3 regions of the Paenibacillus nuruki genome follow, and region 3 is predicted to be linked to each of the others. Evidence: riboswitches for the same ligand, from Rfam matches in the RefSeq annotation. Region 3 holds a riboswitch; each other region holds the start of a gene.
What was found. Region 3 has a riboswitch for thiamine pyrophosphate ahead of tenA (thiaminase II). Riboswitches for the same ligand answer to the same signal wherever they lie in the genome.

Region 1: another riboswitch for thiamine pyrophosphate. It lies ahead of RCP16_RS06155 (thiamine phosphate synthase); the one in region 3 lies ahead of tenA (thiaminase II).
Region 2: another riboswitch for thiamine pyrophosphate. It lies ahead of thiM (hydroxyethylthiazole kinase); the one in region 3 lies ahead of tenA (thiaminase II).

The regions. Positions count from the first base shown of each region.
Region 1 covers NZ_OY725677.1:1,365,770-1,369,056, reverse strand. Annotated here, with positions in the region: gene thiO (glycine oxidase ThiO) at 1-558, opposite strand, end outside; gene RCP16_RS06155 (thiamine phosphate synthase) at 555-1,190, opposite strand; TPP riboswitch at 1,434-1,543, opposite strand; gene RCP16_RS06150 (ABC-F family ATP-binding cassette domain-containing protein) at 1,695-3,251, opposite strand.
Region 2 covers NZ_OY725677.1:3,486,101-3,489,387, reverse strand. Annotated here, with positions in the region: gene RCP16_RS15465 (DUF1129 family protein) at 1-663, opposite strand, end outside; gene RCP16_RS15460 (alpha/beta hydrolase) at 812-1,642, shown strand; TPP riboswitch at 1,828-1,930, shown strand; gene thiM (hydroxyethylthiazole kinase) at 2,101-2,919, shown strand; gene thiD (bifunctional hydroxymethylpyrimidine kinase/phosphomethylpyrimidine kinase) at 3,004-3,287, shown strand, end outside.
Region 3 covers NZ_OY725677.1:4,385,053-4,388,339, forward strand. Annotated here, with positions in the region: gene rluF (23S rRNA pseudouridine(2604) synthase RluF) at 1-401, opposite strand, end outside; gene RCP16_RS19465 (TIGR01777 family oxidoreductase) at 518-1,414, opposite strand; TPP riboswitch at 1,586-1,689, shown strand; gene tenA (thiaminase II) at 1,834-2,520, shown strand; gene RCP16_RS19475 (ECF transporter S component) at 2,538-3,134, shown strand; gene RCP16_RS19480 (ABC transporter ATP-binding protein) at 3,112-3,287, shown strand, end outside.

The sequences.
Region 1 (3,287 bases), 2.0 Mb from region 3:
CGAATGTAGTAAGCGATATACTTCAGTCTCTGGATAAAAATCGACATGATATTGAATCGCTGCTTGAACAAGGGCTTGATTGAGCAAAGCTGGAATTAATTGCGGTTCATCTGGATTGTAGATCATGCCAGAAGGAGCATGAATATATGGCTCCACTTGTGCTAAATGTGAAGGACTCCACCACTCTTTGCGATCTACTTGGGAATCAGTATGTGTAGGAACAGCAGTCATGGGTAGCAAAAATCCTTCTGTTCGCAGTCCAATATCAATCCCTGTCTGCTCCAATAGATCAGTAGCCAGCTTGCTATAGAGCGATTGACTGTATAATGCCAATTGATACAACTCTTGATGAGCGAAATGTTCTGAATGAGCCGCTAACATTCCACCTGCTGCCCCTGACGCACCAGAAGCGGGTTGATTTTTTTCCAACAAAGCGACTTTGACTCCTTGCTGTGCCAGTTCATAAGCAAGCGCAGCCCCGATAACGCCAGCGCCTACAACGATCACGTCATAATGATTAGTCTTACCATTCGATAGATGAACCATCCGCCGATTCACTTCTTTCCTAATGATTGTGATTGTAGATCGGTAAAAGTAACTTGTTGAATACTTTCGTTATATAACCGACAGACATGCTGTGGATGTTCCGCTTCAAAAATACCCGACATGACAGCTATTCCTGTAGCACCTGCTTGATGAATGTCTTGGCAATGTTCGGGTTGAATACCACCTATAGCAATCACAGGTATAGATACAGCATGACAAAGCTTTTCTAATTGATCCAATCCTCGTGGACTCAGATCTGGCTTAGAAGTAGTCGCATAAATATGTCCATAAAAAAGATAATCGACCCCTTCATCTTGAGCTTGTAATGCTTGCTCTATGCTATGAACAGATCGCCCGACTTTCCATCTTGAAAGAGGATCATCTGTAGTTATATAAGACATATATTCACTCAAATGCACACCACCTATATTCAGATCCACTGCTAATTGAGGTCGGCTATTGATCCTGATTTTGGATGGTGGCACTCCTGTATGAATCAACTGCTGGACAGCATCAATGACCTGAGAATCAGACCACTTTTTTTCACGAATATGAATAGCGGTCGTCCATGAATAGATCTGGGAAGCTATCTTTACAAGCTGATCGATCGATTGTTGACCTGTACTGATGGCATGAAGCTCCATAAGATATATGCTCTCCTTCCTTCAAAATATGTATAAGTGAACGCAAAAAAGCCACTTCTTATGAATAAAGAAGTGGCTAGTATAAACTTAGAAAATAATGATTCTTGTCTGAGATCAAACAAGATTATTATTAGAATAACGGACAACATATCGACAATCGTCATAAGCTAATTCTGTATAAAATAATTTCTACTCCATACAGTCAATGACTTAATCGTACATGCAATATGATCTAACATTTCCGTAACTCTGCTACCACTTCCCTACGCTGGTATGATCCAGATCAGGTACAAAGGGTCCGAAAGCAATATCTACTTTCATCTCAGCCTCAAGCGGCCCCCCTAGTGCATTCAAGCTATTCGATTTGTTATTCATCTTAGCAAACAGATTTCGATAAAGCAAATTATTATAGAAATATAATATACAAATAATGTAAATCAAAAGTAAATATACATCTAAAATTATTATACATAAATGATATTGTTAGCTTTATTTATACATCTATTATTTTGCTTTAGCTTCAGACCATTGCTCAACATCCCAAATTTTAGTGACCCAATCTTCATAAAATTCAGGTTCATGAGAAACAAGCAAGATCGTACCTTTGTATGCTTTTAAAGCACGTTTCAGTTCGTTTTTAGCATGAACATCCAAGTGATTGGTAGGCTCATCGAACAGTACCCAGTTGCTTTCACGTAATAAAAGTTTGCATAAGCGTACTTTCGCTTGCTCTCCACCACTTAACATACGCATAGGACGTGTAATATGCTCATTTTTCAATCCACAACGTGCTAGGTGACCTCGAACTTCATTTTGACTCAAATGCGAAAATTCATTCCATACTTCATCAATCGGTGTCAATTGATCCGGGCGTACTTCTTGCTCAAAATAAGCCGAATGTAAATAATCGCCAAGATACGTTTTACCACTAACCGGTTGAAGTTTACCTAGAATTGTTTTGAGCAAAGTTGATTTACCTACACCATTACAACCTACGATAGCAATTTTCTCACCACGTTCAATATTCATAGTCATTTTAGGCAATAAAGCGTGAGTATAACCGATCTCGAAATCTTTACCTTCAAATACCGTTTTACTACTTGCACGTGCTTCTTTGAAATTAAATGTCGGCTTTGCAAATTCTTCCGGTTTGTCGATTCGCTCGATCCGATTTAATTGCTTTTCACGACTTTTCGCACGTCCTGATGTCGATGCACGTGCTTTATTTTTTTGAATAAATTCTTCTTGTTTTTTGATAAAATCTTGCTGTTTTTCAAACGCTTCAATATGTTGATGCTTTTGAATATCTGCCATTTCCAAAAACTTAGCATAATCAGCTGTATACCGATTTAATTTGGCAAATTCCAAATGATAAATAACATTAACAACTTGATTCATGAAATCCGTATCATGCGAAATCAATACAAAAGCATGTGGATAGTCTTGTAGATAACGTGTTAACCATTGAATGTGTTCTACATCCAGATAGTTGGTAGGCTCATCTAATAACAATACATTAGGCTTTTCAAGTAGTAATTTGGCAAGTAATACTTTGGTACGTTGTCCACCACTTAATGCTGTTACATCTTTATCAAGTCCGATCACATTCAGACCCAGACCATAAGCCATATCTTCAACTTTGGTATCTAGTAAATAGAAATCTCCAATTTCCAGTTGTTCTTGGATATCACCCATTTGTTCCAACAATACTTCCAATTGTTCAGGTGAAGCATCTGCCATCTGGTTAGTGACTTCGTTTAGTTGTTGTTCTAATTCCAGTAAAGGAAGGAAAGCATCTTTAAGTACATCACGTACTGTTTTTCCTTCAGTTAACTTCGTATGCTGATCCAAATAACCATAACGTACACGCGGAGCCCATTCGACTTTACCGCTATCTTTTAACAGTTTACCTGTCATAATATTCATTAGTGTTGATTTGCCAGCGCCATTCGCACCGACTAAGCCTACATGCTCTCCAGCAAGCAGACGAAAAGATACATCCCGAAATAATGTCCGGTCTCCAAAATTATGCGTTACATTTTCTACTGATAACAAACTCATGTTAAATAATGCTCCTGTCTATATTAAATATCTCTT
Region 2 (3,287 bases), 900 kb from region 3:
GCGCATAAAAATAAATTTCTGTCCAACTACTCCAATCACAAATAACAGTAAACTCACCCACGGTACAATCGTAATCACAGGCATCACTTGACGTAAAAAGATACCTACACCAAAAATCAAAATCAAAATTACCAAGTACGTCAAAATAGCACGAGCATTGATTTGCATACCCGGTTTGGTAGTGTCACTTTTTTCAACAGGTTGATCGGTAAATCGAGTTAGCATTTCGACTAAAGCAATCGAACCGACAGCGACAATAATCAGTGTGGCTACATTAATCTGCCCGACAATTCCTGAATCGCTAATACTGATTCGAAATAGACCCATGAGTGCTTGAATAAGAAAAACCCATGTGAGCGCTATCCAAGGAATCATCAAGTAATACATCGGCTTGCTCAATTGACGCTTTTCGGGTAAATTACGAATTAACATATTGCCATATTCCATCGAATCTTTAGCAAATAACTGTTTGGCGGTTTTTCCTTTTTTCTGTGCATCTAATAAATGATGACCCATTTCTAAAAGTAATTCTTCACCAGCTTCACGATCAATACGTGCATCCCGTACATGGACAATCACATCATCATAGTAATCTAAATTTTCGGGTTTTAACTGATCTCGTACAACATTAATATCTTTAACCATCTGGCGTATTGTGCTCATTATTTATTCCTCCATTCTCATTGTTCGAATCTATTATTTTGCCATACTTTCCTTGCGTTGACAATGATCTAGCGTTAATGATAATATGATTTCAAGATTAAAGCTCATTAAACTGATCGGAATTGTTTATTTAAAAGGAGGAATCATCATGGAACGTAATATCGTCATTCGACATCACGACTTGGATCTGACAGCTAGTATTCATTATCCAGAACAGGAACCGCAATTAGTCGGACGGGGCAAAAGCCGTACACCGCTGATTGTGATCTGCCATGGTTTTGTAGGCAGCCGCATTGGAGTGGATCGCCTATTTGTTAGTACAGCCCGTGAATTGGCGGCTGACGGTTATATGGTGGTTCGTTTTGATTATGCAGGTTGCGGTGAAAGCAGCGGCGAATATGGCAATGAAGGCTTAGAATCAATGGTTGCTCAGACTCGTACTGTACTTGATTATGCGATGACTTGCAGTGATATTGATCCGACACGGGTCACTTTAATTGGTCATAGCTTGGGCGGAGCTGTAGCGATTCTGACATCGGTACGCGATCAACGTGTCAAAAGTCTGGTGCTCTGGTCAGCAGTAGGGCATCCATTTAACGATATCGTCAAATTAACAGGACGTGACAAATACGATCAAGCAGTGATCGAAGGCAAAGCCGACCATCTAGGGTATTCATTTACGCCAATATACTTTGATTCACTTGGCAATTATCAACCGTTTCAAGAAGCCAAGCAGTTTAATGGCGATGTGCTCGTTATTCATGGAACAGGCGACGATGTGATCCCTGTCGATTATGCCTTTCTATATCAGAAAGTATTCTGGACACGTTCAGAAGGACGCTGTGATAAAGAAATCATTTTTCAAGCAGATCATACGTATTCTAACGGCACACACCGACGTGAATTGCTGGACAAAACCCGTCAATGGCTTACAGGACGTGAAGTGGCTCAGACCGATTGGCAACACTGGATGATATAAGCGTTTGGCAATATAAACACTTATATCGTAAGATATTTTGCTATCGCAAAAATCATGTTCGATTGGACTAGAAGAAGTAGCGCTTATACTGCCAAGCGCTTGTATAGTAAGATATTAACCAATTTCTCACTCTTTACCAGATCATTCACCAGTGGTATGGTAAGAAAGAACAATTGAATAGTTACTGATTTCACTAGGGGAGCCTGTTGGCTGAGACGAAAATGGATTTTCGGACCCTTGGAACCTGATCTGGATTATACTAGCGGAGGGAAGTGGAGGCTGAATTTTCACTCAAGTTATGTCTACCTGAATGAATGTTTGACCCATTTGTCTCTTTAGAGATGGATGGGTCTTTATTGCGTTCAGCTCTTATAAGATAAAGCCTAACCTTTTCTACATATAATCCAAATAGAATAGGGTAATCGCAAAATATCTATTTATTACAGGAGGCTAATTAAATGAGCTTTTTAGCAAAAGTACAAGCACAAAATCCACTTGTTCATAATATTACGAATATGGTCGTGACTAATTTTACAGCCAATGGATTGCTGGCTTTGGGCGCTTCTCCTTTTATGGCATATGCCCATGAAGAAGTAAAAGATGTGGCTGCAATGGCAAGTGCTGTGGTGCTCAATATCGGTACGCTTGATCCTTATACAGTCGAAGCTATTCTCCAAGCAGGACGCTCAGCCAATCAAGCAGGTGTACCTGTTGTATTTGATCCGGTAGGCGCAGGAGCAACACCTTATCGTACTCAGTCGGCGATACAGATTACTGAGCATGTCCAGATTGATGTGTTACGTGGCAATATAGCTGAAGTCGCTAATGTCATCGGCGAACAATGGCATATCAAAGGCGTAGATGCAGGAGCAGGCGAAGGAAATATGGTCGAGATTGCTGAACAAGCGGCTCGCCAATTGAAATGTATCGTAGCAATCACAGGCGAAAAAGATGTGGTCACTGATGGCAATACCACCTATACCATTGCAAATAGTCACAGCATCTTAACACGGGTCACAGGCGGGGGTTGCCTGCTCAGTGCTGTTGTGGGTGCATTTATCGCAGTGGCTGATCCTACAGAGTCACAAGAACGCTTAAACGCTGTAGTTGAAGCACTAGCGTTTTACGGCATCGCAGCAGAGATTGCTTACCAACAGACGGCAGGACAAGGTACAGGTAGCTTTCAGATCGAATTTATCAATCAACTCTCTCTAGTCACACCCGATATCGTATCCACCCATTCAAAAATCGCAAAAGTCCAGCGCTTGGCAAGATAAGCGCGACATCTTCTAATCCAATAAAACGTGATTTTTGTGTAACAAAATATCTTCTAATCAAATCTATCCAAAGGAGTGAAAAAAATGAATGTATATCAAGCTTTAACGATTGCTGGTTCAGATAGTGGAGGAGGCGCAGGGATTCAAGCCGATCTCAAAACATTTCAAGAACTCGGAGTCTATGGTATGTCTGTTCTTACTGCTGTTACGGCTCAAAATACAAAAGGGGTACAAGGAGTCTATCCGGTAGAAATTGAAGGTATTATTCAGCAATTGGATTCAATCGGTACAGATCTACAACCGCATGCTGTCAAAACAGGGATGTTATTTAGCGCTGAGATTATTCGTCATGTCGCTCAAAAAGTAAA
Region 3 (3,287 bases):
TCGACCGTTACGATATATTCTTTTTCATGTTTATTTTCAGCACGTAAAATTTCGTTGACGATATCGCCGTCATTGGTCAGCATAATCAAGCCATCCGAGTCTTTATCGAGTCGCCCGACATGAAAAATACGTAAAGGATGATTAACAAAATCAACGATATTTCCCCGAATATGACGCTCGGTTGTACTGGTGATGCCTACCGGTTTGTTAAGCACAATATAGACATTTTCCTGTTCCACTTGGATCGGCTTGCCATTCACTCGAACGTCGTCGCCTTCTTCCACCTGACTTCCAAGCTCGGCAACCACACCATTGATCGTGACAATACCTTCATTGATCCATTTATCAGCACCCCGGCGGGATGTAATTCCAGATTCACTAATATATTTATTAATTCGCACGTATAAGCACACCTTTAACTCTAATTTTTGAGTCAGCTATTCTGCTCGAACTCAAGTCTATCTCTACGATACCCTTTTTTGCTGTATTTTAAAAGAATCATTCACAGATCTATAGATTATGACTTGGTATGCAAAATATGTTGTAGTGCTTTTTCCAAGCGACCGTATTTGAACATGAATCCTTCTTTGATCAGGCGATTAGGAACCACCCAGCGACTTTTAAGTACCAATTCAGGCTCGGTACGGATGATTCGAGCACCTAGATTCAGCATCCATGTGGAAGCAGGCAGACCGCCTTTACGATGCATCACTTTACGCATGGTCGCCATCAGTTCTCGATTGGTGACTGGATTCGGCGACGTACAGTTAAATACTCCTTCAAGAGATTCCCACTCTTGAATAAATAAAATAATTTGGAATAAATCTTCAACATGAATCCAGCTAAACATCTGCTTGCCTGATCCTTGATGACCCCCTAGTCCAAAGCGAACAAGATTTTGAAAAGGAGTCATAACCCCACCGCCCGGACCGAGTACAATCGCTATTCGTAATGCTGCTTGTCGTGTATGAGGAAGGTTAAACGCGAAAAAAGCTTCTTCCCAAGCTTTGGCAACATCGACTGAAAAGCCAGTTCCGATCTCGCCTTTCGTCTCGGTCATCGGACGATCTTCTGCATGACGATAAATAGTCGCTGTACTGGAATTCATCCATACCGCAGGTGGATGCTCACAATCCAAGATAGCGTTTCCAAGAGTCTGTGTGGTTTCTACTCGGGAATTCATAATTTCACGTTTGTTGTGCTCGTTATAACGACAATTGACCGATTTCCCCGCCAGATTAATCACCATCTCTGCGCCATCTAACGCTTGCACAATTCCTTGATAATCATCCCATGCGATATGTGGAGATTGTCTGGAAATGATCTGAACATCTATATTCATAGCTGTAAATTTTTTTTCCAAATACTGCCCGATAAATCCGGTACCGCCTGCTAATACCACTTTACGTGTCATCCCCATCAACTCACTTCTATTCAGATATTTTAATCTGCGTGCAAATACCTAATAATATCTATATTTTACACCATTTTATAAGTGTATAACGGTAAAAAAAGGAAACCACAAGATTCTTATAGCAGTTGACAGTCTCTTCAATCGTGTGTACAGTAAGATGCAAATGAATCGAATGACCACTAGGGGAGCCTTTGTGTAGGCTGAGACGGGAAGATCCCGGACCCTTGGAACCTGATCTAGTTCATACTAGCGTAGGAAAGTGGAGACTGTGCAAGAGTACCTGTACAATACGTACACCTATTCTGCCGCTCCATCACGGGGCGGCTTTTTTGCATGTATTTTTCCATATATTCCAGCAGTGGTCCTTCTTTATTAACCAAGCATCGATCCTGATGCTTCAATCTAAGGAGGATACAATTATGACATTTTCACAGGAAATTAGACAGGCAGCAGACCCTATTTTTGAAGCGATTTTCAATCATCCCTTTGTTCAAGGCATTGCCAAAGGTGATCTGCGTAGTGAGCAGTTAATCCATTATGTAAAACAAGATTTTGAGTATTTGAATTCATTTATGCGTATCTATGGAACAGCGATTGCCAAGTGTCCAACACGCGAAGATATGGCGATGTTTAATGAACAGATTTCATTTGTGCTTCATAGTGAAATTCATCCTCATAATAATTTCTGTGATGTAGCAGGCGTAAGATATGAAGATTTACAAGGATATGCGCTTTCGCCTTCGTCTCATCATTATATTCGTCATATGTTAACAGTAGCTCATGAAGGTGATCTGGGTGATATTTTGGCTGTATTATTGCCTTGTCCGTGGACATACTGGGAAATTGGTGTGAAGTTACTGGAAGAGGTGAAGCCTGATGCATCTCATCCTTTTTATGATTGGATCAGCTTCTATGGCAATCGAACAGATACAATAACGCATCAATTTTGCGCTCGCTTAGATCAATGGGCAGAGCAGACAACACCTGCACATCGTGCACGTATGAAAGAACATTTTCTACTGAGCTGTCAATTTGAATATATGTTCTGGGACATGGCTTACACGCTACAAGATTGGCCTGTACCGATGGAGGTTGCACGCGTATGAATGCTCAGCCGATCCATATGACATGGAAAATGAAAGAGGTTGTATTAACAGTTATTTTAGCTGTAGCTTGCGGTGTGATTTATCTAGGTTGGTCTACGTTATGGATACCGATCTCAGCACTGGTTGGACCGGTAGGTGCAGGATTTATGTTTGGCATCTGGATTATAGCAAGCCCGATTGTGGCTTATATTATTCGTAAGCCAGGGGCGGCATTGATCGCTGAAGTAGCGGCTGCGGCGGTAGAGCTATTAACCGGTAGTCATTTTGGCTTATCTGCCTTATTGATCGGTGTGTTTCAAGGGATTGGAGCAGAGATTGCTTTCGCTCTATTTGGCTACAAACGATATAACTTGATGACTCTCATGTTGTCCGGTGCATTGGCAGCGGTAGGTGGAGTCCTTTATAACGTTATTGCTAACGGATTCGGTTACTATACAACTCAGATATTGCTGTTAACGCTGATTATTCAAATGATCAGTGGAATGATCTTAGGTGGAGGGTTAGCTAAGATTGTCGTAGAAGCTTTGTGCAAAACAGGAGTGCTGGATCAATACGAAATTATGAAAGCACGGCGGAAGAAGGGAAAACCTAATGGAATCGCTTCTGGAGTGTAAAGACCTGTCGGTACGCTTTTATAATCGAGAAGCTAACGTTTTGAACGGTATTGATCTGTCGATCTCACGAGGTGAAAAATTACTTATTTTGGGACCTAGTGGAAGTGGGAAGTCGACACTATTATCTGTGTTATCAGGCATTATTCCTGAACA